2 regions of the Paenibacillus sp. S29 genome follow, and region 2 is predicted to be linked to the other one. Evidence: predicted binding sites of a transcription regulator. Region 2 holds the regulator's gene; the other holds the start of a gene.
The links. Region 2 encodes NrdR, which represses ribonucleotide reductase genes. Its sites were predicted from a motif close to AACACNATATATNGTGTT; they were not measured.
Positions count from the first base shown of each region.

Region 1: the regulator NrdR is predicted to act here: its motif matches at 12,283-12,300, upstream of nrdI (class Ib ribonucleoside-diphosphate reductase assembly flavoprotein NrdI).

Region 1 covers NZ_JBMOUI010000003.1:213,046-228,064, reverse strand. Annotated here, with positions in the region: gene ACL9RM_RS06535 (MFS transporter) at 1-184, shown strand, start outside; gene ACL9RM_RS06530 (glycosyltransferase family 4 protein) at 278-1,447, shown strand; gene ACL9RM_RS06525 (DUF2238 domain-containing protein) at 1,504-2,136, opposite strand; gene ACL9RM_RS06520 (YwbE family protein) at 2,161-2,364, opposite strand; gene ACL9RM_RS06515 (DUF1361 domain-containing protein) at 2,429-3,169, opposite strand; partial or broken gene ACL9RM_RS06510 (sugar phosphate isomerase/epimerase) at 3,483-3,838, opposite strand; gene ACL9RM_RS06505 (beta-mannosidase) at 3,980-6,532, opposite strand; gene ACL9RM_RS06500 (LacI family DNA-binding transcriptional regulator) at 6,738-7,805, opposite strand; gene ACL9RM_RS06495 (ABC transporter substrate-binding protein) at 8,086-9,777, shown strand; gene ACL9RM_RS06490 (MFS transporter) at 9,850-11,073, opposite strand; gene ACL9RM_RS06485 (GNAT family N-acetyltransferase) at 11,076-11,636, opposite strand; gene ACL9RM_RS06480 (DUF2500 domain-containing protein) at 11,696-12,058, opposite strand; gene nrdI (class Ib ribonucleoside-diphosphate reductase assembly flavoprotein NrdI) at 12,464-12,823, shown strand; gene nrdE (class 1b ribonucleoside-diphosphate reductase subunit alpha) at 12,810-14,894, shown strand.
Region 2 covers NZ_JBMOUI010000003.1:52,597-67,615, forward strand. Annotated here, with positions in the region: gene phoU (phosphate signaling complex protein PhoU) at 1-388, shown strand, start outside; gene polA (DNA polymerase I) at 566-3,220, shown strand; gene mutM (DNA-formamidopyrimidine glycosylase) at 3,292-4,122, shown strand; gene ACL9RM_RS05620 (MntP/YtaF family protein) at 4,234-5,025, shown strand; gene coaE (dephospho-CoA kinase) at 5,037-5,633, shown strand; gene ACL9RM_RS05630 (lytic transglycosylase domain-containing protein) at 5,630-6,193, shown strand; gene ACL9RM_RS05635 (alpha/beta-type small acid-soluble spore protein) at 6,312-6,536, opposite strand; gene nrdR (transcriptional regulator NrdR) at 6,642-7,109, shown strand; tRNA gene ACL9RM_RS05645 (tRNA-Ala) at 7,239-7,314, shown strand; tRNA gene ACL9RM_RS05650 (tRNA-Lys) at 7,327-7,399, shown strand; gene ACL9RM_RS05655 (alpha/beta hydrolase family protein) at 7,530-8,534, opposite strand; gene ACL9RM_RS05660 (GNAT family N-acetyltransferase) at 8,531-9,181, opposite strand; gene ACL9RM_RS05665 (MerR family transcriptional regulator) at 9,199-9,954, opposite strand; gene ACL9RM_RS05670 (radical SAM/SPASM domain-containing protein) at 10,182-11,060, shown strand; gene ACL9RM_RS05675 (hypothetical protein) at 11,297-11,503, shown strand; gene ACL9RM_RS05680 (hypothetical protein) at 11,570-11,806, shown strand; gene ACL9RM_RS05685 (hypothetical protein) at 11,810-12,025, shown strand; gene ACL9RM_RS05690 (ABC transporter substrate-binding protein) at 11,967-12,938, shown strand; gene ACL9RM_RS05695 (methyl-accepting chemotaxis protein) at 13,249-14,943, shown strand.

The sequences.
Region 1 (15,019 bases), 160 kb from region 2:
CACCGCAGGTATGGGACCTGTACAAGCCTATTTGGTTACAACTTATGGTAACTACTGGGGCTATGCCATCACATTTAGCATGACAGGTGTTTTCTATATTTTGTCCTCCCTCGTCTATTACAGAATGTTCCGAGAAAAGCGCCCGTCCGCGGGCCAGCTTTTACAAAACCCGGCAAGCCCGTAAACAAAATCATGACACAATAAAAGCCGGAGCCTCCAAGCGGACTCCCCTGGAACGTCATAGGATAAATGAGAATGGCGGAGGAGGAATGAAGGCATGCTTCGAGTTGCATTATTTACGGACACGTATACGCCTGACGTGAATGGCGCTGCTCTGACCCTGGAACGATGGATTGGCTATCTGGAGACACATGGAGTATCTACGCTCGTCTTCGCACCGGAGGCAGACCATCATCTGCCCTCTGGGCCGGGTGTAGAGCGATTTCGGAGTATTCCCTTTTTATTGTACCGGGAATGCAGACTTGCGATCCCCAACGCCAAACAGATCAACGAGCGTCTGTCAGCCTTTTCCCCGCATCTAATTCATGTCGCTACTCCATTTAACCTTGGCCTGTATGGAACAAGCTACGCAGCCAAACACCATATTCCACTCGTCGCCTCATATCACACCCACTTTGATAAATACCTCGAATATTACAAGCTTCGCTGGCTTGAACCTGCGTTATGGAAATACATGCTCTGGTTTCACAGACTTTGCGAAAGGGTATATGTCCCTTCTCAATCAACCATGGAATTGTTGCACAATAAAGGAATGGGACAGCTCGAAATCTGGAGTAGAGGCATTGATACTGACCGATTCCAACCAAAGGTGGACCGTAATGCAGTATGGAAGAAATGGGGCGTTCATGCAGATGCATTTGTTATTTTGTATGTAGGCAGGCTTGCACCGGAAAAGGGGATAGACACGTTACTGGATTCCTATCTCCAGTTACCCGATGACGTCCGCGCAGCCTCTGTGCTGGTCATTGCAGGAGATGGTCCATTGTATAAGGTCAAAACTGCAGCGGATCTAGGGGTGCCGGAGCATGCAGTCCACTGGCTTGGTTTTGTGAAAGGGCAGGAATTAGCTGAACTCTACGCCGCAGCCGACGTATTTCTCTTCCCTTCCACCACGGAAACCTTCGGCAATGTTGTACTGGAGGCTATGGCGAGCGGTACACCTGTGGTCGGTGCCAATGAAGGCGGGGTAAAAGATAATCTAATCCATGGAAATACAGGGCTATTGTGTCCTGCTGGGGACTCCGCTGCCTTTGCCAAAGCTGTACAGCTGTTGTACGAGGATGCCTCACTTCGCGATGCTATGTCCAGAGCTGGTAGAGCCTACAGCCTGGAGCAGACATGGGACCGTATTTTTGAACGGCTACTGGACAGCTACATGGACGCAGCAACCCTACACCTCGACAGCCGTCCCATGACGCGAATGTAGCCTTCAAAAACAGGCAATTTCAGATAGCATGATAATGGCGGGTTAAATAAATTCTGCTAATACCTTAATTGCTTCAGTAGCTTGTTATGTACCCCACTCAACAAAATCACTGCGGTCAAGGCGCCGATGAACGCAAGAAGCATATCCCACTGGGTATCCCATACATCTCCCTGTGTGCCCAAAAAGGCTTCTGCTGCCGTTCCGGTTGCCTTGGCTACAGCAAACTCAATCAGCTCGTACACAGCGCTGATCGCAAGACACACACTAACCGTGAGGAAAGTAAGCCAGCTCCCGCTTCCCAAGGCCGTTTTACGCAACAGCACTTCCCTGACAATGAGTGCAGGTACAAAACCTTGTACAAAATGCCCAAGTCGATCATAATAATTGCGCTCCAGTCCGAACGTATCCCGAATCCAGTTGAACAGTGGCATTTCGGCATAGGTATAATGTCCACCGACAATCAGGATCAATGCGTGCAGCCAGATTAGGGTGTATACCAGATTGGTAAACCGAAATCTACGGTACAAAGCCGCCAGCAGCACAGCTCCCAAAACTGCCGGGAGAACTTCCAGTACCCATGTAAAGTAATCCGCCGGGCGAATTAAAGACCAAATGAGGGCAAGCGCCAGCAATACAAGTAAAACAAGCGGGTAGCGATCATTTTTAGACCATGCCGTTGCCTGATTCATCTTCATTCCTCCTCACCCAAAGCTCTAGCCTTCGTTCGTTACGATATGTTTGACACGCCCAACCTGTCCGTCTGCCAAACGCACTTTGATTCCATGCGGATGACGCGGGGAATTGGTCAAAATATCTTTCACCGTTCCTCGCGTCAACTTACCAGTAGACTGATCCTTTTTAAGCACAATATCCACCTGAAGACCAGCGCGGATATCGGATCGATTCTGTCCGTTCATTGTAGCTACTCCTCCTTTGATTTTACATTTTTTGATGATATTCAGCCACTCAGCTGCAATCAAATCACCAGCGACGCCATTCGTCCTGGCGGTTGTTCCCCATCCAGACTACGCACATCGTGGATACATAGCTGACGAGCAAAATGACGAATAGCATCCCACTAAACTCCACAAAATGAGTACGTTGCAAGGAGTCTGCCCATATGGAAGATACCTGTGCATACAGTTGAGAGGGCGCAGAAACAATATCCCATGTGTTCCCTCGAAAGAAACGTCCAATGTAAATACCCAGGCTGCTCAACAAGAGTACCGCCAGCATAAACAGCCAACTAACAAGCCCACCACGTGCACGTTGTACCAACTGTCGTACGGATTCGAGCGATACAAAACCCATTGCCAGGCCAAGTACGGCTACCAGCAGCATTCCCAGTACATGATTCCAAAAGTACGGATTGCCCCAGAAACGTTGCTCCCCGAGAAATGGATATCTGGCGAATACATGCAGCAAATCTGTGATCAAATAGGGTGTATTGGGATAAAAGAAAAGCCATGCCGCCCCCGTAACCCAGAGTAAAAATGTCCTCGTTCCCCGCCTCCACGAGCTGTACATTACATCAAGCAGTAACGTCAACAGCATAGGAATCCAGGCCAACATCATATTCCACCAAATAAAAAGATAAGGGCGGCCCCCTGAGGGCAGTCGCACGTTAATGATCCACAATGTACTGATTACGGAGCATAAGGCCAGTGCTAAAAAAACATAGAGTTTTAGTGGATAATTTAACGATCTTAAACGGGCATACATATGTGTCTTTCCCTCCTTGTAACCGTCCTGCCTTCCTGACGTTCCAATTTACACCTGTTCTGGACAGTGTACACCACAATGGCTTCAAGCTCAATGGAAGCGCTCTATCTCTGCATCAATGAACACAAAAAAGCATCTGTTCTCCAGGAATGTACTTCATCCCCGAAAAATAGATGCTTACTGTGTTTTAGACTTCACTCACAGGTAAAGGCGTAGCTCCGGTAGTTTTAATATTCGGGCAGTATGAATTAGCGTAATATCGCTAACGGCATTATAAATTTCGTCACTAACCCCGTCCATTCGCCATCCGGCGTCCGGGATGCACAATTACCGCTTTTGCCCATAATGATGCGCATATTCCACAGATTGCACCAGTAGCTCTATTACACGTTGTCGCTTGCTTTCATCGTCAAACCCGAGCAGAACGGAATTCGTGCCGTAATCCGGATCTGGTGTATGAGGAAATGTATTGTGCACACTCGATATGCCATTGTTCCCCGCTCAATCATAGGTTCAATCGTCGTTAGCATTTCCCGGGTAATGTTATAGTTCAGCTCCACCCTGCTAAAGCCCAACTGACGGATTTCCTCTACAAGTTCTCGGCCGACCGTATGCTTTTTTTATATTCCAACAGTTAGAGGCTAAATAAATAGATTTCTTACAAATGATCTGTTATCACTTAACTCCCAAGTTCTCTTTTGTTATGTATATTAACATTATGAAGACGCTCTACATATCATAAAATAAATTTATATTATAAAAAAAGCTTATCCATCATCTACTTAAAGACGGATAAGCTTTTACTGTTGTCTAACCTTGTATCCAATTGACCAACGAATGTACTGTCAATGTACCCGGCGCAGCTGTCACAAATGCTGATGAACCGTTGCGCATGACCAAGAATTCCACTGTCTTCGGAATACCAGGAGCCAGATCCAGATGATTGTCGCTGAAAATACCTTCCTGCTCTGCCGATAGCCACACGTGTCTAGCAAGTACATCCGAACACAGCATGAATCTGCTGCCCCCGCTTCCCTGAATCTCTGTCACTTCAATTTTTGCCTGCGATAAATCCATCTCTTTCGTGTCTGCAAAATAAATTTCACCAGAGGCCACCTGTTCACCATTCTGCATTAGACGCGCGACCAGCATATGCTCCGCACGGTTCAGGCCACTCAGCCATTTGTCGATAGGCAGTATATGTACAATTCCTGCACCGCCTGCTGGTTGCTTTACCTTAACGTTCTCTTCATGAATAGCCTGGCTGCTACGGATATGCAAAAGAGTCAGCCGCAGCGTACCTGATATCGGCTCTAGTGTATCGTTGACCAGATGCAGGGCCTTATTCCCCTGTTCTGTATCGGTTGCACTCAACAGCACATCAGCAAAGCTACGCTTAGCCGTATATTGGAGCGCCTTCCAACGACCAAAATAGTCCATACTCGACCAGGAGGCAACGGGCCAGCAGTCATTCATTTGCCAGTATAATGTTCCCATGCAATAGGGCTTGTGACGACGATGCGCCTCTATAGCTGCTTTCATTGCTTCTGCCTGTAAAATTTGGCTCATGTGAAGAAAACATGTAAAATCCTTTGGCTCTCGCATGTATCGCTCCATATATTCTTTAATCAGACGATTGCCCGCATCGTTCTTCTGATGTGCCAGCATCACCTCAGATTCCAGCTCCAAATCCTTCTCTTCCGCATAAGTATGAACAGACTTGTATTCAGGAAAGGACTGAAAACCATATTCACTCATAAAACGACCCACATGTACATGATAATTCTCAAACGGCTCAGACGCGTGCCATACACCCCAATAATGAATATCACCTGCAGTTGAAGACCGATGGGCATGCTGGTTCCGATCTCTGGTCAGGTCAATCAGCGGGGAGGAGGGCCAATAGGCTGTCTGCGCAGACCAGGTGTGTACCGCCTCCGGTAGAATCCGATGAAAGAGTGTTTCATAATCATTCCATAGGCGTTCCCGTTGCTCAGGTGTGTAGTCCTTTTTCCAGCCCCAGCCTCCATTCTCTTCATAATGCGCCCATGCAGAATCGATCTCATTGTTGCCGCACCATAAGGCAATGCAGGGATGATGACGCAGCCGCTTAATATTGTCCTTGGCTTCCTGTGCCACATTGTCCATAAAATCCTCATCCCCCGGGTACATACTGCAGGCGAACATAAAATCTTGCCACACGAGCAAACCGTATTCATCACAAAGCTCATAAAATATGTCTTGTTCATAAATACCGCCACCCCACACCCGCAGCATATTCATATTCGAGGCGGCTGCACTGGCAATTTCATACCGATATCGTTCCATCGTAACTTCAGTGACAAAGCTGTCATTCGGAATATGGTTAGCCCCTTTTGCAAACACAGGAATTCCGTTCAGCTCAAAATAAAAGCTCTCTCCTGCTGCATCCCGTTCACGTACAAGACGGATGGAACGCAGTCCCGTTTTTACTGATTTTTCCGCGATTACAGTTCCTTGTCCTTGCTCCACCAATTCGGCCACAAACGTATATAAATGCGGCTCCCCCAGTCCACGGCACCACCACAGCTTCGGCTTCTTCATCTCCAGCTCCAGCTCGACCGTCTGCTTCCCCTTCAGCAGTCGTACCGGCTTGGACCACACCTTCCCGTCAGCGGAAATACGCAACTCGGCATCTCTAATCTCATCTGCATTTTCGATCTCTACCACTGCCATGAGTTTAGCCCCTACCGAATTCACCTCGTCCTGTCGAATAAACAAGTCTCTCACGATCAGACCGGACCACGCCTCGATCCGGACCTCCCTCCAGATACCGCTCGTCACCAGCCTCGGTCCCCAGTCCCAACCGTAGTGGTAGGGAGCCTTACGCGCGAAAACGCTTACCTTTTTGTCGGACAAACCACCGATCTCAGACTGATCATTGGGTGCAGGGAGTCCATAACCCAAGCTTTCAAGCTTGGGTACATCTTCAGCGATCGGAGAACGAAAACTGATTTCTAGCCGATTTTCCCCTTGCTGAACAAATGCCTTCACATCCTGTCTCCATACCCGAAACATATTATTGGCTGACAAGACAGATTGACCATTCACTTTTACATCCGCGTATGTGTCCAGACCTTCCAACACCAACTCTACACATTGACATTGAAGCTGATCTGCATTTATCTCAAAATGGGCTTCATATATCCAATCCTGCTTATCAATCCACTGTACCTCCATCTCGTTCATACCGATAAACGGATCAGGAATTTTGCCATGTCGTAAAAGATCAGTATGCACACAACCCGGCACTTTCGCGCTGAGCCACTCATCACTTTGTGCTTTCCTAAACCTCCAGCCATCCAACCCTATCACATTAACCATCGTCACAAGCCTCCTATAAGCATGATTGGGAACATCTGGATTCGTTAGTAACATAACAAAAATAACATCAAGCTAACAAAATAGTCAATTGTTTTTTAAAACAAATGACAAAATACAAAATAAAAGTCGCCCTCTGCCCCTAAACAGGCTAAAAGCGACCTCCTTCGTCTTCACGGTGTATGGTGTCATAACACGTATCTCGACATTAACTATATGTGATTGTGCTGATGGGACGCTCACGGTCATCATTTTCCCGACTGATCCGGGGTGCATGAACTTCCCGTACGAATAGCTCAGCATGTAGCAACTTTTTCTCGACAGGCGAGTTCAGGTTCGTTATGCGCCATAACAACTGGTCCACTGCACGCATTCCCAGCAATTCCTTATCCACTCTCACCGTGGCATAAATCGGCATTTGTTCATTCGTATCGTCAAACCCGGTCACTCCGCAACGCCTCGGAACGTCAATCCCCTTTTCTTTCAGCACATCCACGACTTGCGCAGCAGTCACATCATTAGCACATACAAAAACCTCAGGCAGTTCGTCCTCGGACAACTTTTCCATTTCCTCAGCAAGCGCTTGCGCTCCCCTGTGAAGAAGAGCTTTAATCTGCCGCAATTCTACTCCGCTCATTTCCAGTGTGGAACGACATGCTTCCCAGCGTTCGTAGAAACTGTGAGCGTCATCAATATGACCCACAAACTGAAAGCGGGTATAGCCCCTACACAGCAAGTCCTTCATTAATTCACTCATGCATGTGCGATTATCTGTAAACACCGTATCACTTAAAAATGCAGAATCCCAATGATCTACCATGACGACCGGAATACCCATCCGATAAATGTTCAGCAACAATGAAGTTGAAATCGTCCCTACCGTGATAATTCCTTTAATCGACTCTGGATTCAGTAAAGAAAACATGTCTTCAGTCGAGGGCTCCGTTAACGTGATCATATCCATACCCTTACGGTTCAGACGCTCGGAAATCCCTTCAAATACAGGCCCCCAGTATCTGGATTCCCTGTTCTGGTACCTAATATTCGGAAATAACACTAGCACGGTACCCGACCATTCTCTGGTATCTGTGTCCCGAGGCTCTACCCCTGTGATTTTGGGATGACTGCGAAAATAGCCCATCTGGGCGGCAAGCTTGACCAGAACCGCCCTTGTCTCTTCACTTACACCGGGTTTGCCTGACAGTGCACGCGAAACAGCGAACTTTGAAACGCCCGCCGCATCCGCAATTTCTTGCAACGTTACTTTTCCACGCATCTTCTCACCCAACCCTATTCGGAATCTTTTTCTACCTTAATCTTTCTAATACACGGGTGTACCTATAAACTGGTACCATCGTAGCATACTTTGTTTTAGATCATCAAATGATTGATTTGTACAAATCCACACCCTGCACCAAAATATGTTTGCTTAATAAAAAAACAAACCGCATAACAAGCAATTATAAATTACTTGACGTGAGGTTCTTTATTTCCTACAATTTACTATTGAAAGCACTTACATTGTGTAAATCATACTTATTAAGGGGGATTTGCAAATGTTCATGAACAGGTCGGTACGACAGAGCTCCATTCTACTCCTGTCTTTGCTGCTGCTCGTTACAACGGGCTGCGCGAATGGAACAGGCGGTAAGGCAGAAAAGGAAGATCCTAATGACACCAGTCCCATTACATTTACTTTCTTTGGCGGTGATTCCAGCTCTAACTGGAACAACATGAAGGATGCTGTCGGGCAGGAAATTATCAAGAAAACGGGTGTTACGCTAAATGCCGAACATGCTGTCAATGGCCGAGGCGAGGAAAAGTTTGCTTTAATGGCAGCGAGCGGAGAGTATCCAGATCTCGTGTACCCCAAATCAGACATTGGCAAGTTGGTCGATGCCGGAGCACTCATTGACTTAACAGATCTCATTGATAAATACGGCCCTAACATTAAGAAAGTGTATGGAGACTATTTTAATCGTATTAAATATAGTAGTGAAGATCCAGCCATTTACACGATCCCGACCAATTTGGGTGTGGATCACATCGCGTTTGATGCACAAGCTGGCTTCGAAATCCAGCATCAGGCACTTAAGAAGCTTGGATACCCTAAAATCCGCATCGTTCAAGATTTTGAAAAAGCACTTAAAGATTATGTCGCCAAATATCCTACCACCAATGGCCAGCCTACCATCCCCCTATCACTCGATGCCGAAGACTGGAAAATTCAAATTACGGTGACAAACCCGGCTGTTACTGCTACAGGTGGACCCGACGATGGCGAATATTATATTGATCCTAAAACACACAAAGCCATTCTTCACTACAAGCGCCCAGAGGAACGTGAATATTTCCGTTGGTTGAACCATATGTACAATGAAGGACTGTTGGATAAGGATACATTTGTGCAAAAAAGTGATCAGTACAAGTCCAAAATCGCCGCAGGCCGTGTCATCGGACTCATTGATCAGGAATGGAACTATCAAGATGCCGAAAATGCGCTCAAGGCAGCAGGTAAGGATGAATTCACTTACGCCCATTTTCCTGTCACTTTAAATGAGAAATACGAAGACCATTCCCTCCAGCCCATTGGCTTCGATACTGCATCCGGGATCGGAATTACAACCTCATGCGAAAATCCGGTGCGGGCTATCAAGTTTCTGGATTTTCTGGCCTCCGACGAAGGACAAATTTTACGTAATTGGGGAATTGAAGGCCAGCATTACAACGTAGAGAACGGCAAACGAGTCATTCCGGCGGATGTGCAACAACGTAAAAACACCGATAACGCTTCTTTTAGCAGAGAGTCAGGAATCGGTTTGTACTGGATATGGGGGCCACATTATGGCGATAGCGTGAAGGACCCTTCTGGCAACTATTACACAACCAATTATCCAGAGATGATTACCGAAAATTATAGTCAAGCCGAAAAAGAGTCCCTTCAGGCATACAAAGCCCAGACGTGGAAAGACCTGTTTCCGAACGAAAAGGATTTTCCGGTAAAAGAGTGGGGTGCTGCCTACAACATGCCTGTTCCGACCGATACGAATTACAATGTTATTTATCAAAAGTCGCAGGACATTGTACGCAAACGGATTCCTGAGGCTGTACTCGCCAAGCCAGATCAGTTCGACGCTGTGTATGACCGCATGCTCCAAGAGCTGGATCAGGCAGGTGTGCCAAAGGCTGAAGAAATCTATACTGGCCTAATCCAAAATCGGCTGAAACTGTGGTACGGTGAAAAATAAGGTTTGCTTTTTAATGAAATATTATAGGGCTGACAGACCATGCTGTTCAGCCCTTCTACATTAACTTTTACATTAAATATTCTGTTTGGTTTCTTTTTCTTTCCAAGAATTACTTTTCCCTGAAACACGATGTACGTAAAACAATAAAATGATTGGAATCAACGCAATCCCGCCACACATCACCCAAGATATTTGAATAGGTGTTTGATCGGAAGACAAATCCGTAAAATTACGACTGATGATCCCTGTCACGATTAAACCTACGCACATGCCTAATTGTGAAATCGCAGAATCCAGAGATAGTAGTGTAGAACGATACTCATTAGAGATTCTTTTGTTCAGAAAAATTTGTTTGGCAACCGGGTACATGCCGCGTCCAATTTCATAGATCAAAAAGGTAAGCAGTACAGGATAAAATGTGTTGAACGCACCAGCTAAAATGAGCCAGACCCCTATCATGCCGCAAGCATACACGAGTATATGTACATCACTGTATCGTGCGCCTAGCTTTCGAACTAGATAACTTCCCAAAGTCATACATAGTGAATAGCCTGCCTTGATAAACCCCATAATCCAAATCCCTTGTTCGGAAAGGCCAACCAGACGTGGCTGTTGAAATGTATTCCCCGCCGAGTTCGAAAAGCTGATAAATAAACCAATCATAAACACAATCCAGATGGACTTATTTTCAAAACCGATACGGACGCTTTCTCCGATAATCGTTTTAATGCGAGTAGTAGACGTCTTTCGATGAGCAACATTCTCCTCATCCATATAAAAGGAACATAGAAAAATGCATACAATAATAGATAAAATACTGACTGCCCATGGAAGTGAATAGTTATAGGTTGCGAGAAAGGCCCCCAACAGACCACAAATAAATCCCGAAATGTACTGTATACTGTTAGAGGTTGTAAAAAGAACTTCCATGGGCTTATCACTGTTTTCCACAACCCAGGATTCTAACGAACCTGATTGTAAACATATAGCCAGACCCCCAAAAACTTGCGCGAACACAAGCACCCCGATATGATCTGTCCAAACGAACAACACACTGTAGACTAAAAAACAGCAAAGTCCCAAAATAACAGAAATTTTTCTGCCATACTTGTCTGCAATCGCCCCTGTGGGTATCTCAAACAAAAAAATACTTACAAAAAATACAACCAGTAAGAAGTTCGCACTTTGCAGAGAAAGTCCTTTAGCTAATAGAAATAGGATGAGCGTAGTCCCCGTGATTTCACTCATAAAAAATTGAAGAAAGCTGACGGAGTAAAATAGCTTATGAGGTTGCACTCTCAGGACTCCGTCGCTTGCTCTGCAGCCTTATATTCACTTCGCAAAATCCCCATCTGAATAATGTCATAGTATTGCCCTTCCCTGAATAGCTTTTCCCGTAGCCGACCTTCTTCCTTGAAGCCGCAGGCCAGATAGCAACGGTGTGCACGTTCATTAAACGCATAGACCTCCAACTCCAGCCGATGCAGGTTCAGTGTATGAAATGCGAATTTTTGTAATAGTCGGATCGCTTCCCGTCCGTAACCTTTGCCCAGATCACCGTCACGCCCGATCACAACACCAAGGGTGGCGTGCCGATTCACCCAGTTGATTTTGAATAAGTCCAGTTGTCCGATATAGTCCAGTGTGTCTTTATGCGCAATGACAAAACCTTTGATCTCGGGGTTGCCGTCAATCATCATCTGCACAAAGGATTCGCTATTCACCTGTGAATGCGGGTAGATAAACACGTCGCTTAAACCACGTGTGATTTCCGGGTCATTGACCCATTTTCGGATAGCTGGTATATCTTCTTGACGGTATTCTCTCAATACTATTCGTTTTCCAATGATATGCGGCATCGTAATCTTCCCTCCAATTATGTATTTGTTTTGGCAATACTAACTCGCCGCCAACACCTTTACGCTTCCATTACTCTCACAAACTCCAGAAAACGTGTACCTTTATAATGAAGCTCCCCACGATCCCCGATCACAATCATACCAAAGTCTGTATCCTTCACCTCCAGCTCCATACGCTCACCCCCGTCAAACTCAAAGGTGATATAATAATATGTCGAAGCTGAAAAATCGCCTGATCCCCCACGCACTCTCGTCCGTTTATCCACAACCTTACATGAACGTTGTACCCGTTCGGCTGCTTGATTGGACAGGCCCGCTCCTATCGTTTTGACAATTCCCATAATCATTACAAAAGCAATGAGTCCAAATACGATAAAAAAGATTGTATTAAACGATTGAAATTCCATAAAATCACTTCCCATTCGCTTCATCCTTTCTACAGTAAAATGTAAATTTTCCATTCTATTGCCCATTGACAAATCGTACATCTTCACCCTCAAAAACTCCAATACTTTTTTAACATACTTACGAAAAAAAAGTTCTTTCGCTCTTTTCCGCACCCCGCTTGGACTTATACCCGATCTGGGTCCTCTGATCCCCTCTAGACCGATTGACAAAACTATATATAGATATAAAATAGAGAATGTACTCTAAATATAGTGTAAAAAACGTATTTATGCCCGATATCTTGAAGATACAGGTATGAAAATACATGTAAATATAGAGTCAAAATCTTAAATGGCGCAGCCAGCAAGGGATTCCATCTATAATAGATCCCAGGCAATGCGTTTTCTTTTTTCGTTAATTGTTTAAGGAGGTTGCATACCATGCTGATTGCATATGATTCGAAGACCGGCAATGTAAAAAGATTTATAAACAAGCTCAAGCTTCCAGCGGTTCAGATCGAGGAGCAAATGACTATAGAAGAACCTTACGTACTTATTACATATACAACTGGGTTTGGGCAGATACCTGAGAGGGTATCTTCCTTTTTGAAAAAGAATGCTCAAAACCTTGTTGGTGTAGCTGCAAGCGGCAACCGTAACTGGGGTGAGAAATTTGCCAAAAGTGCGGATTTGATTGCCGATCATTATAATGTCCCCGTGATTAGTAAATTTGAATTATCTGGAACGTTCGGAGATGTAGAGCGTTTTAAACAGGAGGTGAGCCGAGTTGCGGCATATTGAATTGAACAACATGTTGATGAAACGCGATACAGACGGCTTTTTCCAATTGGAAAAAGACCAAGAGGCTGTAGCAGAGTTTATGAAGGAAGTTCAGGAACGGAGTTTGAAGTTTGCTGACACAGCCGCTCAAGTGCTGTATATGATTGAGAATGATTATTACGAAAATTTCTATAACAGCTACACGGCTGACGAAATTAATGATATTTTCCATATCACTCATAGCTATAATTTTAAATTTCCTTCCTATATGGCAGCATCCAAGTTTTACACCGACTATGCAATGAAGAGTAACGACCGGAAAGTCTATCTGGAACATTACCCTGACCGGGTTGCTGCTGTCGCGCTGCATTTAGGACGCGGTAACGCCGATACGGCACGCCTGTTGTCCCGCTCGATGATGGAGCAACGCCTCCAGCCAGCAACACCAACCTTCCTGAATGCAGGCAAAAGCCGCCGTGGGGAATTGGTATCCTGCTTCCTGCTCGAAATGGACGACTCCCTGAACTCAATCAACTATGTGCTGAACACCTGCATGCAGTTGTCCAAAATCGGGGGCGGTGTTGCGGTCAACCTGTCGAAACTGCGGGCACGCGGCGAAGCGATTAAAGGCGTAGAAGGCGCAGCAAAAGGCATTATGCCTGTGCTGAAGCTGATGGAAGACGGTTTCTCCTATGCAGATCAAATGGGGCAACGTAAAGGCTCTGGGGCAGCCTATTACAACATTTTCGGATGGGACGTGCTTGAGTTCCTGGATAGCAAAAAGATCAATGCTGACGAAAGAGTACGTCTCAAGACACTTTCTATTGGATTGCTGGTGCCAAACCGCTTTTACAAGCTGGCTCAAGATAATGAACCGCTGCATGTATTTGCTCCTTACAGTGTGTTCAAAGCCTATGGAACGCATTTGGACGACATGGATTTGGATGAAATGTACGACACGTTGCTCGCTGACGATCGGGTGAAGAAAAAAATAGCGATGAGTGCACGTGACATGCTGACGAAAATTGCCATGATTCAGTTGGAGTCTGGTTATCCATATATCATGAACAAAAGTAACGCGAACCAGGCACATGCTCTTAAAAACGTGGGTCAAGTCAAGATGTCGAACCTATGCACGGAAATCTTCCAGTTGCAGGAAACTTCCGAAATTACAGATTACGGCCAACAGGATACCATCCGCCGGGACGTTAGCTGTAATCTAGCTTCTCTGAACATTGTAAATGTGATGGAACATGGCAAAATCCGCGAATCCGTTCACGAGGGTATGATTGCTCTCACCTCGGTCAGCGATATGACCCAAGTAGCTAATGCACCGGGTGTTGCGAAAGCAAACCGTGAAATGCACTCCGTCGGACTGGGTGTTATGAATCTGCACGGCTATCTTGCCAAGAACAAAATTGCGTATGAAAGCAATGAAGCGAAGGACTTTGTCCGCACCTTCTTCATGACGATGAACTATCATTCCATCGAAAAAAGTATGGAAATCGCGAAAGCAGCTGGACAAAGCTTTTATGGATTTGAGGAATCGGATTATGCGACAGGCGTATATTTTGACCGATACCTGAACACAGATTATCGTCCAACAACTGCACGTGTACAAGAGTTGTTCAAAGACATCTATGTTCCGACTTCAGCGGACTGGGACAAATTAAAAGCAGATGTAATGAAAAATGGTCTGTACCACGCCTATCGTATGGCGATTGCGCCGACTGCTAGCATTTCGTACATTCAAAATGCAACATCCAGCGTCATGCCAATTGTTGAGCAGATTGAAACCCGTACCTATGCCAATTCGACGACCTACTATCCAATGCCTTATTTGCAAAAGGATAACGTGTTCTTCTATAAATCTGCTTATCAAATGGACCAGTTCAAAGTGCTTGATCTGATTGCAGAAATCCAGCCGCACGTGGACCAAGGAATTTCGACCGTGCTTCATGTGAACAGTGACGTGACTACGCGTCAGTTAGCACGTTGCTATCTGTACGCTGCACACAAAGGACTTAAATCGTTATACTACACACGCACCAAAAAGCTGTCTGTGGAAGAGTGCCTCACCTGCTCCATCTAAAGTATAAGGTAACAAGCTGTAGTATAAAAATTAGATTTTGAATAGATATAGATGCTTTGCATTAGAAGCTGTATCCAGCGTGTGGTTCAGACCTTTACGGGACTGGACAGACCCTCGCGGATACA
Region 2 (15,019 bases):
TCTGGAACGAATGGGCGATTTGGCGCTTGATATTGCCAAGGTGACACTTCGCTTGGAAGGGCAGCAGATCATTAAGCCGCTGGTGGATATTCCGCACATGGCTTCCATTGTTAAAGAAATGATAGATGATGCGATCAAATCCTATTTGGATGAAAATACAGATCTGGCCTACAAAATGGCCAAAGAGGATGATCGTGTGGATTCCATGTATAGCCACATGATCAGCGATCTGTATGCCTTTATGGTAGAAAAGCCGGCAGAGGCTTCACAAGCCATGCTGCAACTGCTTGTAGGACGATACATTGAACGAATTGGTGACCATGCTACGAATATCGGTGAAAGCACTGTATATCTCGTGACAGGGGAGAGACCAGATTTGAACCAGTAGAGCTTTCAGGTATATAGCGGTTGTTTCTGACCCAGACTTGTCTTTGAGCAAAAGGCAAATTTGGTTAGGAAGCAGCCGTTTTTTTCTGAAAAAGGAGTCTTGTATGTTAAGATAGGAAGAGGAATGCGTAAAACGTAAGAACGTTACGAATGCATTGATGAACTTGCGAGGTGCTAAATGGATAAACTCATGCTTATAGATGGCAACAGTATCATTTACCGGGCGTTTTTTGCTATGCCACCGTTAACAAATTCGAGTGGGCAGCAGACGAACGCGGTGTATGGATTTACGACGATGTTATTGCGGCTCTTGGAGGAGCACAAACCAACACATATTCTGGTTGCCTTCGATGCCGGTAAAATAACGTTTCGCCATAAAGGATACGAGGATTACAAAGGTGGACGGGAGAAAACACCGCCAGAGCTGTCCCAGCAATTTCCGTTGCTGAAAGAGCTATTGACCGCTTTCGGCATTGCTCAGTTTGAACTGGATGGCTATGAGGCGGACGATATTATAGGCACCCTCTCCAAGACAGCGGACGAAGCCGGTTTCAATGTGCTGGTCGTGACTGGGGACAAGGATATGCTTCAATTGGCTTCAGATCATGTCACAGTCGGCTTGACCCGCAAAGGGGTTACTGAGGTGGAGACGTATGGACCTGAGCAAATTCAGGAACGATATGGCCTGAAGCCGCTGCAAATTATTGACCTTAAGGGTCTGATGGGCGATACGTCGGACAATATTCCTGGTATTCCCGGCGTGGGTGAAAAAACAGCGCTCAAGCTGCTGCATCAATACGGTTCAGTCGAAGAAGTGCTGGCGCACACGAATGAGCTGAAGGGCAAAATGAAAGAACGCGTAGAGACACATGCCGATGATGCGCGAATGAGCAAAGATTTGGCGACCATTTATCGGGATGTAACGTTGGACAAGCAGCTGGAAGATGTTGCTTTTGGCGGGCTGCAAGCAGAAACGGCCGGGCCAGCTCTGGCGAAGCTAGAGTTCAAGTCCTTGCTGGAGCGTTTATCCTTTTCAGGTGAGGTTGGCAGTACTGGGGTAGACGTAGAGGAAGCCGCGGCTGACGTAACAGTGCTGGATAAGCAGCGGATTAGTGAATTGGTAGAAGTGTTGGATCATGTGGATGTGCTGCATGTTGAGACGCATGGTGATAATCCGCATCATGCTGACATCGTAGGTCTGATATTTGCCGCAACGGGGAAGCAGTATTTTATGACGCTGGATGTACTGCAAAGCGATGCAGCTACACCTATTCGCGAATGGCTTGCTGACCCTGAACGAAAAAAACGTGGTCATGATCTGCATCGTACGGATTTGGCTTTACACTGGCATGGAATTGAGTTTGCAGGGGCCGAGTTTGATGTGCAACTGGCAGGATACTTGCTGGACCCGACCGATGCAAACCAGACATTGAGCGGATTGGCAGCCAAATATGGTTTGTCTTCGATCCGTCCAGACGAAGAAGTGTTCGGTAAAGGAGCTAAATATAAAGTCCCTGACGTGGATGTACTGTCCGATCATGTGGCGCGTAAGGCAGCGGTGATTGAAGCTTTGGTGCCTGTACAGCAGGCGGAGCTGGAAAAAACGGAAATGCACAAGCTGTTTCATGAGCTGGAGATGCCGTTGTCCCGCATTTTGGCGGATATGGAGAAGCAGGGCATTTTGGTGAACGTAGAAGAACTGCGCGCTTTGGGGAAAGAATTTGAAGCCCAGATTGCAACGTTGGTGGGTGAAATCTACAGCATTGCCGGTGTAGAGTTCAATCTGAATTCGCCCAAGCAGTTGGGTGAGATTTTGTTTGATAAACTGGGTTTACCTGTCATTAAAAAGACGAAAACGGGGTACTCGACCGATGCGGAGGTATTGGAAAAGCTGGCCCCCTATCATGATATTGTGCAAAATATTTTGCAGTACCGCACCATTGCCAAACTCCAATCGACGTATGTCGAAGGATTGCTGAAAGAAATTTCGGAGAAAACGGGTAAGGTGCATACGTATTTCCGGCAGACCGTTGCAGCAACTGGACGCTTGAGCAGTCAATTTCCGAATTTGCAAAACATTCCGATTCGTCTTGAAGAGGGTCGCAAAATCCGCAAAGTATTTGTTCCGTCCGAACCGGGCTGGTCTATTTTGGCGGCAGACTACTCACAGATCGAGCTGCGGGTGCTGGCTGATATTTCGGATGATGAACGTTTGAAGGAGGCCTTTGTCCACGATATGGACATCCATACCAAGACCGCATCCGATGTGTTTGGGGTAGCAGCGGAAGATGTGAACTCCAATATGCGGCGTTCTGCGAAGGCAGTCAACTTTGGGATTGTCTATGGGATCAGTGATTATGGTCTGTCACAAAATTTGAATATTACGCGGAAGGAAGCGGCTCGTTTTATCGACCAGTATTTTGATGTGTTCCAAGGCGTTCGCCGTTACATGGATGATATTGTGAAGGATGCGAAGCGGGACGGCTACGTAAAAACGCTGTTGGAACGCAGACGCTATTTGCCGGAGATTAACGCCAGCAATTTCAACCTGCGTTCATTCGCTGAGCGTACAGCGATGAATACGCCGATTCAAGGTACCGCAGCCGATATTATCAAGTTGGCGATGGTACAGATGGATGAGGCCTTACGTGAACGTAAACTTCGCAGCAGAATGCTGCTCCAAGTACATGATGAGCTTGTGTTCGAGGTTCCGCCTGAGGAAATGGAAACGATGAAAGAGCTTGTCCCGGCTACCATGGAAGCCGCATTAAAGCTGGCTGTGCCGCTCAAAGCCGAAGTAAGCTATGGCAGCAATTGGTATGAGGCCAAGTAATATATTTCAATGAGTAGATAGTCCCAATTTGACGCTGCTTCCGTTATAATATAGGGTGAGGTGAAGACATCATGCCGGAATTACCGGAAGTAGAAACAATTAAACGAACGCTAAACGAGCTTATCGTTGATAAACATATAGATCATGTCACCGTTAATTTGCCGCGGATCATTCAACGGCCCGATGATATCCACGCTTTTGCGATGGAATTGGCCGATCACCGGATTACAGGGGTTGAGAGACGCGGAAAGTTTCTGCGGATTTTGCTGGACGGGCTGGTGCTGGTCTCCCATCTTCGAATGGAAGGGCGATATGGATTGTATTCGCAACATGATCCTGTGGAAAAGCATACCCATGTCATCTTTCATTTTAAAGATGGTACGGAGCTGCGTTATCAGGATGTGCGCCAGTTTGGCACAATGCACTTATTTCCGGCAGGACAGGATTTGCTGGAAAAGCCGCTGAACAAGCTCGGTTTAGAACCGATGGACGAGGCCTTTACACCCGAAATGCTGCGTGTCGCTGTTGGAACTCGTTCGACTTCGATCAAGGCAGCGCTGTTAAACCAGTCATATGTAGTGGGCATCGGGAATATTTATGTAGATGAATCGTTGTTTAAGGCGGGGATTCATCCAGCACAGCCAGCCAAAAGCCTAACGGATAGCCAATTTCATGTCTTGCATGAAGCTATTGTCTCCACGCTGGGTGCGTCGATTCAGGTTGGAGGCTCGTCCATTAAATCGTTCGTTAATGGACAGGGTAAAACGGGCGACTTCCAGCATCAATTGCAAATCTATGGACGTAACGCGAAGCCTTGCGTTAACTGTGGCACATTGATCGAAAAATCTGTCGTAGCCGGACGTGGCACACATCATTGTCCGGTCTGCCAGCCTCTGCGCTAAACAGGCACAGTCACCCCAAGCCCATCCCTCTCATATATTGTTCCAAGTACCAATACTGCGGAGGGTTTCGGTTGTTATAAGGCCCTGCCTTCGCAATGGGAGGGAATTGTAGTGGCTAATCATTGGGGAGGCCTGCTGTTACTGGCATTTGCGCTAAGTTTGGACAGTTTCGGAGTCGGTGTTACATATGGTCTGCGCAAAATGAAAATTCCACTGTTGTCGATTGCTATCATCTCCGTATGTTCAGGTTTGGTGATTGGCATATCCATGCAATTGGGCGCGTTACTATCTCGTGTCCTGTCTCCTGTATATACGACCGTTTTTGGCGCTGTCATCCTGATCTGTATCGGCTGTTACTCTTTGTTTCAAGCTCTGCACCGCAAAGAGGATTCGCAAGAGGATTCAGCGGAGGCCTCTCGGGGGTTGCTTCTTACAGAACAGACTGATCCAGTGAGCAGATCTGTTCTTGGGGAGAAGAAGAGTATAGAGGATACTGATACAGAGTCTTTCCTTAGCTCAAGAAAAGACCTGTCGTCAGAAGTTTCTGTGGAGCAGCAGGAGCGAACGCTATTTTCTCTGGAGTTCCGCAAATGGGGACTTGTTATTCGGATTCTTCGAAGTCCGTCTGCTGCGGATATGGACCGTTCCGGCAGTATATCTGCTACCGAAGCGGTTTGGCTGGGCATTGCATTATCGGTCGATGCGTTCGGAGCGGGACTCGGGGCAGCTATGCTTGGTTTTCAGCCACTGTCTACTGCGCTGGCTATTACGTTATTCAGTGGAACATTTTTGATTGCAGGGATGAAGGCAGGCTTCTTTCTATCAGCATTTCGATTTATGAAGGCGCTGGGTGTATTGCCGGCATTATTACTGATTATGATGGGCATATTGAAGCTGTTATGAGGTGAAAGAGCATGAATATCGGATTAACCGGAGGTATTGCTACCGGAAAAAGCACCGTGTCGGCTCTTTTGGTCGCCAAAGGTGCGCTGCTGATCGACGCAGATGCCATTGCCCGGGAAGTCATGCTTCCGGGGCATCCGGTGCTGGCGGCGGTCAAACAGCATTTTGGACAAGCTATAGTGAACAATGACGGAACCCTGCACCGCAAAAAACTGGGTGAGATTGTATTCGGAGACCCTGCCCAGCGGCAGGCACTTAACGATATTACACATCCTGCTATTCGTGAGGAAATGCGTATGCGCATGGAAGCATATGAACGGGAACAGCCGGACAAGCTTGTTTTGGCAGATATCCCGTTACTGTACGAGTCCGGGCTGGAGAGCTTGTACGAGGAAATTATGGTTGTGTACGTACCACGTGATATTCAGCTCCAGCGTCTGATGCTCAGAGACGGTCTGACGGAGGAGCAAGCTGGACTTAGGCTGTCCGCACAAATGGATATTGAACAAAAGAAAAGCTTGGCCGATATCGTTATCGATAATAGCGGAACACAGACTGAGACGAAGCGACAAATTGATCAATTTTGGCAGCGGAAGGGACTTGCATGAATATTTTGCGAAAGAAAAGAGTCCTGCTCACTTTGTTTGTCGGGTTTGTCCTGATCCTGTTCCTTAATTCAAATTGGATGTCCTGGTTCTATCCAATTCAATATAAGGATGAGATTCGGCAGTATTCACAAACGTATGAAGTGGACCCATTTTTGGTGGCGTCTATTATCCGTGTAGAAACCAATTTTAAAACCAGCAAGCAGTCGCATAAGGGTGCACTGGGCCTGATGCAGATTATGCCGAATACGGCAAATTGGATTATGGACAGCGCCCAGATTCAAAAGGTTCCGCTGGACAGTGTCAAGCACGAGCCTGGCACCAATATTGAGCTGGGAACCTGGTATTTGCATAACCTATCCATAAAGTTTCAGGATAATCCTGTAGCAATCGTAGCTGCTTACAATGCAGGGCCGGGTAAAGTTCAAGAGTGGCTGGATAAGGGAGTGTGGGATGGAAAAGAAGAGTCCATTAAGCAAATCCCTTTTGGTGAGACACGACATTATGTACAGCGGGTCATTTATTACTACAGGCAATACACGAAAATTTATAATGATTTTTAAATGACAAGTTAATGACATGATGAGCCTTTTCGCTTTAAAATGAAAAAAGCGCAGGACAGGCTGTTTTTAGCAGCCCATCCATACACTTTATCTTGTTATTTCTGCATTATTACCGCGATTATTGGTATTGACCTGCCAATTGTTGTTCGGCGATCGTTACGAGGCGTTTTGTGATGTAGCCCCCGATCGAACCGTTCTCATAGGAAGTCATGTTACCTTGGTAACCATCTTGAGGAATGCTGATACCCAGCTCTTGAGCGATTTCATATTTCATTTGCTCCAGAGCGCCGGAGGATCTGCTGACTACCAGATTGTTGGAGTTGCCATTGTTTCCTTGTGCCATTGTTGTTCACCTCCTCGCGATATGGTAAACATATTATGATCTGTTTTGACAAAATTATTACTAAAAATCTACGGGAATTTATTGGAAAAAGAAAGTGGTGAGATTATGAAATGTCCGTATTGTGCCTACAACGGCACGAAAGTGTTGGATTCGCGACCTGCGAATGATAACAAGTCCATCCGTCGCCGCCGTGAATGTGAGCAGTGTGCCAGGCGTTTTACCACCTTTGAAATGGTGGAGGAAACCCCGCTCATGGTCATCAAAAAAGACGGCAGCCGTGAAGAGTTTAGTCGTGATAAAATGCTGCGCGGTCTCATTCGAGCCTGCGAGAAGCGCCCAGTATCCGTCGAGCAACTGGATATGATCGTATCCCAGGTAGAGAATGCTATCCGCAACACAGCAGCCACAGAAGTGGATAGCCAGCAGATCGGTGAGCTGGTCATGGAACAGCTTTACCCAGTGGATGAAGTCGCCTACGTACGTTTTGCGTCCGTCTATCGTCAGTTTAAAGACATCAATATGTTTATGAAGGAACTGAAAACACTATTATCTAAAGATACAGCCAGCGACTGATCGCTGACTGTATCTTTCTTGGGACAAAGTGGGAAGATGATTATATTTTTTATAAAAGTATTGACACAGGGATAAAAATTTTATATGATATAGAAGTCGCTTGAAACGTTGATTAAACTTACTTATGATGGGGCCTTAGCTCAGCTGGGAGAGCGCATCGCTGGCAGCGATGAGGTCAGGGGTTCGATCCCCCTAGGCTCCACCAAACTTTTATTATGGACTCTTAGCTCAGTTGGTAGAGCAGTTGACTCTTAATCAATTGGTCCAGGGTTCGAGTCCCTGAGAGTCCATCCTTTAGAAAAAACGGCAGAGATGCCGTTTTTTTGTTGTTTATAGATCTATTCCCAGTCTAACCGAGAACAGTTATGGGGTTTTCATTAGCATATTCAAAAGAAGTATGGCAAAAAAGAACATCCTTGTTTAACGCTGATTGACATAATCGGCAAGGATTTTGAGATACTCGTCATTCACCAATTTTCTTGGGGCGAATACGGCTGTTAAAAAAGTTAGAGATTTTGAACGCGCGATTTTTTCATCCATCATGGAATGGTCGGCTTCAGGTAAATGAATAACGGACAGCAGCTCTGCGGGTATTTTCTGGCGGTAGACTCGCTCGGTATCCTTTACATCTACATTAATATCTTTGCCAGCCAGAACCAAGAGTACAGGAGAATGGAAGTGACTTAATTCTTCGGTGGAATCAGACCGGAAATTTTTGCCTATAAAGCTCCATCTTTCTTTGGAGATCATATCCTCAGGATCGGCTATGCTTAGGTATTCTTCATAAGAAGCATGTTTTTTCAGTAACTGTAGAATCTCTTGATCGTAGTTCAATGTCTTTTGAATTTCTTGCGGAGTAGCTCCTTCTTGCTCCATTTCTTTTCTGGTATTAAATTGTCCTTGGGAAATCCAGTTCACGGCAGGCGATACAAGGATGCTGAATGCAATATCATGTTCCTCTTTAACGATCTTCGGAATGACCCATCCTGCTTGACTGGCTCCCCATAGGCCGATTTTTTGCGTATCAATCATCGGCAAGGTTCTCGCCCAGTCTATTGCATATCGGATCTCCTGTGCGCGGTCCTCCATGCTTTGATCCAGCCAATTGCCAGGGGCACTATTAATACCGGGCTTATTCAATGACAGGGAGGCATAACCCTTGGAGGCGAACTTTTCCCACAGTGGTTTGTATCCATCATCATATGTGTCATTAATAGGACCATCCCCATGCACAAAAACAATTAATCCAACCTTTCCCGAGTAACCCTTAGGCAAAGCTAACGTGCCTGTTAGGAGCCCTTTGGGTGTCGCAATTTGTATTTTTTCTTCCGTCATTTTGTAGGAATTTTGATATAGAACAATGAGTATCAAGGCAACAGCTAGAGCTGCCGCAATACCCAAAGTAAGCTTAAATGTTTTTTTCAATGGTGTTCTCTCCTCGAATGCAGGTTCTCTTTCCAACTCATCAGATGCCATTCAGGCTCCTTGAACCAAAAATGCCGTAACCCATTATATTTGGATTGTTCTACTTCAAACGCCAGTTTGTGATACAAATGGATAGCCCCTTGGTTCTTATGCGCTACATGAAGCGTCAATGCATGAAACCCAGATTCAACCATAAATTGCTGTGCGAAAGCTAGAAGACGGCGTCCTATTCCCTGGTTACGATGACTTGAACGAATCGCCAAATGATCAATGTAACACTCATTTGCAACGGGGGTATACTCCAGCACATGCATACCTGTCAAAAATTTAAGTATATTAAAGCAACCAAACTGTTTTATGAGCGGAGCCAAAGAAATGGGGGGTGTTTCAGGAAGGGAAGAGGAGGAGGGTTTCCATTTAAGAGAAAGAACACCGATAACTTCTTCGTTTTCTTTGGCTACAAATTGTTTCATAGATGTAGAATAAGGATTTTGAACCCAAACCTGCATTAACAACTGCTGTATAGCTTGATCCTCCAGTGTAACAAGAGATTGGAATTTTGCTTTAAACGATTCGACTAAAAGACTACAAACAGCTTCATGGTCTTGTTTCTGGTATGCAACAATGTCAAAGGATTTTGCACTCATGTAACGCCCTCCTAGATTTATTCTACTTTAACTTGAATTTCGTATTGCAGCTTGTTGTTGTCGAACATCGAAAGATAAGATTTTTCTACTAGAACAATCTTGCTTTGGCGGTTATATTGGTGATGAGCCACATATCGTTCCAATTGTTTAATTTCATAATCAATCTCAGGCTCTTCAATGACGGAAAGATGCTTATAAAGATAGTTGCCTTCTTCCAGAATATAGTCAGCCACATCCACCGTTTCATAACACAGCTTCACCTGTCCGGCATCAGACAAGTAATGCAGGTCATTTTCAAATAATCGAGGTGGGGCCGGGCGGTGTTTAAATAAGTTTCCGGCAGTAAGCTCTTGACCATTCTCCAATGCAAACCATAGCTTTAAATGACGGGGACCTAATCGTTTGACCTGATATTCATCATTTCGCTGAGTCAGGCTATCATGTTCTTCTAACAGTTTGTGAATAAACTGTTCATGCATTTTCAAGTTAGCTATTTCAGCCTGTACCTTCTGCAACGAATGCTCTAAAAGCCGGTTATAATTATCGGCAGCAAAGGAAGTCATACATTCTAGAATCTGGCCGACAGGGACGTTTAATTTGCGTAATAATAAAATATGCGAAAGCTGATAAATCTCATGAAGCCCGTACATCCGATATTGATTTTCTTCTGTATGTGATGGATACAGGATTCCCTTTTCTTCAAAATATCGCAGTTGATGTACAGATACATTCATGAGCTGGGCAAGCTGGCTGATCGTAATGTGTTCTTTCAATGACAGGACTCCTTACTGGTAGAGAATAACTCCACTATAAACCTTAGGTCAGACCTAGGGTCAATAGAAAATATCAAATCAAATCTTGGATAGGCATAGGTGTCGAGCATTTAATGCCCACACCAAGGGGAGGCTGGAGAGTTTACCTGTCGGTGATAACCCGTTATAATCATAAGATTAGTGAGCATAAACAAGATGCTCAGGATGAAGGTTAGAATGGGGAAATCATGTTGAAAACTTTTAAAAAGGTATACATTGAGATAACGAGCATTTGCAATCTTGCATGCAGCTTTTGTCCTCAAACACAGCGTGTCAAAAAATTTATTGATCCGGAAGTCTTTCGAAATGTGCTTGATCAGGTCAAACCACATACGGATTACATCTATTTGCATGTAAAAGGAGAGCCGTTGCTCCATCCGAAAATTGATCTTTTGCTGGAAAGTGCTCATGAGAAAGGATTGAAGGTCAATATTACCACCAATGGTACCTTGCTGCCGAAGACCGGACATAAGCTGCTTGGGCAACCAGCGCTGCGTCAGATGAACTTCTCTCTTCACAGCTTTGACGGGCACGAAGGCTCCGTGGATCGAGAAGGATATTTGGGTAATATTTTCACGTTTGTAAGAGAAGCAGTAAAACACAATGTCATTATTTCGTTCCGTCTCTGGAACCTGACTCAGGATAATCTGACTAATGTGCAGCGTCAGCGCAACCGGGAAACGCTTGAACGACTGGAGCAAGAGTTTGGACTGGACTATCGGATTGAGGAAAAGGTGATACCAGGCAGTGGGGTCAAAATCGCACCAAACGTTTATTTGAATCAAGACCATGAATTTGAATGGCCGAGCCTCAGTGCCCCGGAAGATGACGGAAAAGGCTTTTGCCATGCACTCCGTAGCCAGGCGGCGGTATTGGTGGATGGAACGGTGGTCCCTTGCTGTCTGGATGGAGAAGGTGTCATTAATTTAGGTAACGTGCATGAACAATCTTTTTCCGACATTGTGGAAGGGGAGCGTGCCAACCGTCTGTACTTCGGTTTCTCCAAGAGAGAAGCGGTAGAAGAGTTATGCCGAAAATGCGGGTACCGCAAACGATTTGGAACATAATCATACAGGTGAGCTCTAATCAACAGTAGAATGAATTGCAAGAAAGATAGCCCTTTTGCAGGGCTTTTTACATATATTTCGATTATATACATACATAATCAATGGTTTTGAACTGTTCAGAGGAAGTTAGATACAAGCGATTGCTTGTGAGAATGATTATCAATTATAATGAGTTTAATCTGATAGGGCGGAATAAGAACTGAAGGAACGGTTTGGATGGAGGTTGAGCGGTAGTAATGAAGTTGAGCGATCACATTTTGCTGTGGAATCATGTTTTTATACAGGTGATGGATGTTCGTCATAAGAAGATGGAAAAAGGGGAGGAGCTACGAACCTATCGACTTCCTGTTAGTGCGTTCTTGTATGCTGTGCGTGGAAGCGCACGGGTACGGTTGGATAACAGTATTCACAGGGTAGAGCGTTTCCATGTACTGCATGCTTGAAAAGGAAAATCCTTTTCAGAATCAGTATGCTTTTGCACCTCATTACCCGCTGCCCCTGTACGATAAGTGAAGCTGTTGGAGCAAGAATGGCGTGAAGCTTCTGGACTTGGCAAACTGCATGTTAAAGCCTTATTTCATCAATTTGTATATGAGTTGTTGCAGCAGTTGTATGGGCAGAGCATCGAACCTCTTAAGCCCGACCTTGTATCGCAGGCTGTAGCCTATATGCGTGAGCATTTTAGTCGGCCTATGACACTTGAGTCCATTGCGGAGGAGCTACAATGCAGTACTGGACATTTATAAAGGTTGTTCAAAAGTAAAATGCATACCAGTCCGATTCATTACTTGGGCCAAGTAAGAGCAGATCGAGCAGCAGAACTGCTAATGCAGACGGACGCCACTTTTATTCATGCACGGAAGAGTCAAAATAACGGCCATGATGATTATGTTGTGTTTATCATTGATGCTGGGAGCTTGCTCGGCTCCGACGAATACAAATGGAAGCTCGCAAACGAAGGCTAATCATACAGCGACATCATCCAACAGCGATGGACAAGCGGCAGTGCAAGCACAGACAAGAACGGTTAAGACATTAAAAGGCGATGTGGAAGTACCTGCAAACCCGAAACGAATGGCATCGGATCAGTATATGGGGCATCTTTTGAAGCTGGGGATTATTCCGGTGGGGGTCAGAAGCTATATGCTGAATGAGGCTTGGATTGATCAATCGGGATATCCCAAAGAGAAGTTGGCCGGAATCAAGGATCTCGGTGATTTTCCTATGGATTTGGAGGAACTGACCGTTCTGCAACCGGATTTAATTATCGGTTCAATCGAAAAGAACATCGACAGCTACCAAAAGGTAGGAACGACCGTGTTCTTGCCGTATTGGGAGGGCGAATCTACAGCGGGGCCACTGGATAAATTCCGCAGAATCAGTGAAATCTTTGGCAAGCAGAAAGAAGCCGAGCAGTGGATTACTGAATACGAGAAGAAAGCTGCAGAGGCCAGAACGAAAATTCAAGGTATCGTTAAGGACGGAGAGACGGTTTCAATTGTACAAGTCGCCAATAAATCGATATATGTTTTGGCAGCGAAAGGCGGCAATTACGGAAGTCCGACCATTTATCAGACGCTAAAGCTACCACCTACCAAGAAGGCATTGAACATGAAAGAAGGATTTGAAAATATTTCACTTGAGGTTTTACCCGAGTATATGGGAGATCACATCTTTGTATACGGTTCAGAAGATGAAGGGGCTAATCAGATTCTGCATAGTGAGCTATGGAAAGGACTTCCGGCTGTAAAAAAAGGACAGGTTTATATGTACGGTTCATTCAGCGATAAAGAGGATGAGTTTGTGATGGAAGATCCTTATTCATTGGAACTTCAATTGGATACCATAGTTAATCTCTTATTAACCCACAAAAAATAAAGCTGAATACAGCTATAGAAAAATAAACTGCTAAAAACGAGGGCAAACCTCTGTGTTTAGCAGTTTTTTTGTCGTAATTCAACAGAGGCACTCTCACCTCAGTCGCTTATGGTAGTCGTCACCGCGCCATTAATGACGGCTGTTCGCTGCAACGTCCCCGTTTACAAAAAACAGTGACTATTCTCACAAAAAAGCGACATATTCCGACACTGGAATGCCATATTATAGTAAGTGTTGATAGGCTATAATCGTAGCAGTGAAAACGGATGGTCACAAAAATTTATTAGAGTCAGGATTGGTGGTTCAAATAATGAAGCTGGCAACAAAATTAACCTGGATGATGCTCATCATACTGCTTCTCGTAGGCTCCTCCATTGGATACTTCGGATATCGTACCGCTTATCATCAAGTGGATGAAGCTGCTGGGATCGAGTTGGTGGGTTGCGCCAATATTACGACTGGCCTTATAGATCCTGCCGATATATCGGCTCTGGTCAGTGGAGATAACAGCAAACTTGCTGCCATTGAAGACCGGATCGGCTGGATTGTAGCACATAAGCCTATTTTTAAAGAGGCTTTCATTATCTCCTTGGATGGAAAAATTCTGGCCGCCGATGCCAACTTCAAGCAAAGAGGCTATCAAGCTGGCGATTCCTTCTACTTCACAGACGAAGACAAAAAAATGATAACTACCATGAAGCATTCAGCATATTCCAAGGTTTATACATATGAAGGAACCTCGCTCAAAACCGGATACGGCCCCATTTATCAGGACCATGATCCCACCAAGCCCATTGTTGCACTGATGGCCATCAATTTTGACGGTTCGTTAATTCAGGAACGTACGTTGGATATTATTGTTCAGCCCTTTATTATTGGCGGCTCCATTTTCATCGTGGCTATCCTTGTTGTTTACCTGCTGATTCGCCATATGGTAAGTCCGCTTACCAAGCTGTCAGCCTCTGTGAATACCATTACCAAAGGCGATCTTACTCATGAACCGCTTCTTTTCAAAAGCAAGGATGAAATCGGGACGCTGGCCAGCGACTTCAACGATATGACAATGAACCTGCGCAACCTGATTACTCAGGTCAACAACACCTCTATGCTGGTCGCTTCTTCCTCTCAAGAGCTGTCTGCCAGCGCACAGGCAACGAACCGTGCTGGAGAGCATAGCGTGAATGTTACGATTGAGTTGGCCGATGGGGCGCATACCCAACTGGAGAATCTGGAAGGAAGCTATAAAGCTGTTCAGGATATGTCACGCTTCATCAGCGATATTGCCGGCAATGCAGACATCGCAATGAACAAGGCCGCGGATAATGTCCAGAAAGCACGTCTTGGCCGGGAATCGATGGATTCCACCACCTCCCAAATGGGAGTTGTCAGCGAAAGCATCGGCGATCTCTCAAGCATTATTCATACGCTTGGCAGCCATTCCAAGGAGATTGAGAACATTGTCGGCACCATCGCCAGCATCGCCGAGGAGACCAACTTGCTGTCTTTGAATGCAGCGATAGAAGCTGCGCGTGCCGGAGAAGAAGGTCAGGGCTTCGCCGTTGTCGCTGGCTCTGTCCGCAAGCTGGCCGAACGTTCTGCCAATTCTGCCACACAAATCAGCGAGCTGATCAGTCTGATTATCGCCCAAATGGACAAGGCAGGAGAAACTATGAAGCGTTCCACGGACGAAATGATGCAGGGCAAAGAGTTAATCATATCAGCCGGACGCTCCTTCTCCGAGATCGAGGTCTCCATCTCCGATATGTCTTCCCAAAGCGAGCAAATATCAGCCACAGTTCGGGATCTGGCGCTGATCTCTGAAGGGCTCGTTGAAGCCATTCAGAATACCGTAATGGTCTCTAACCATACGGCTGAAGGGGCAAAGTCCCTGTCAGCCTCTTCGGAGCAACAGCTTGCTGCCATGCAAGAAGTGGAATCCTCCGCAGCGCTTCTCTCATCACTTGCCGAGAAGCTTCAGGTGCTTGTGGAGAACTTCAAGATTTAAATATTTATTTTTAGTTATGTAACGGAAGAATGGTCTAGATCTATAGAGGAGAAGTGCGTATAAACTACATTATCGA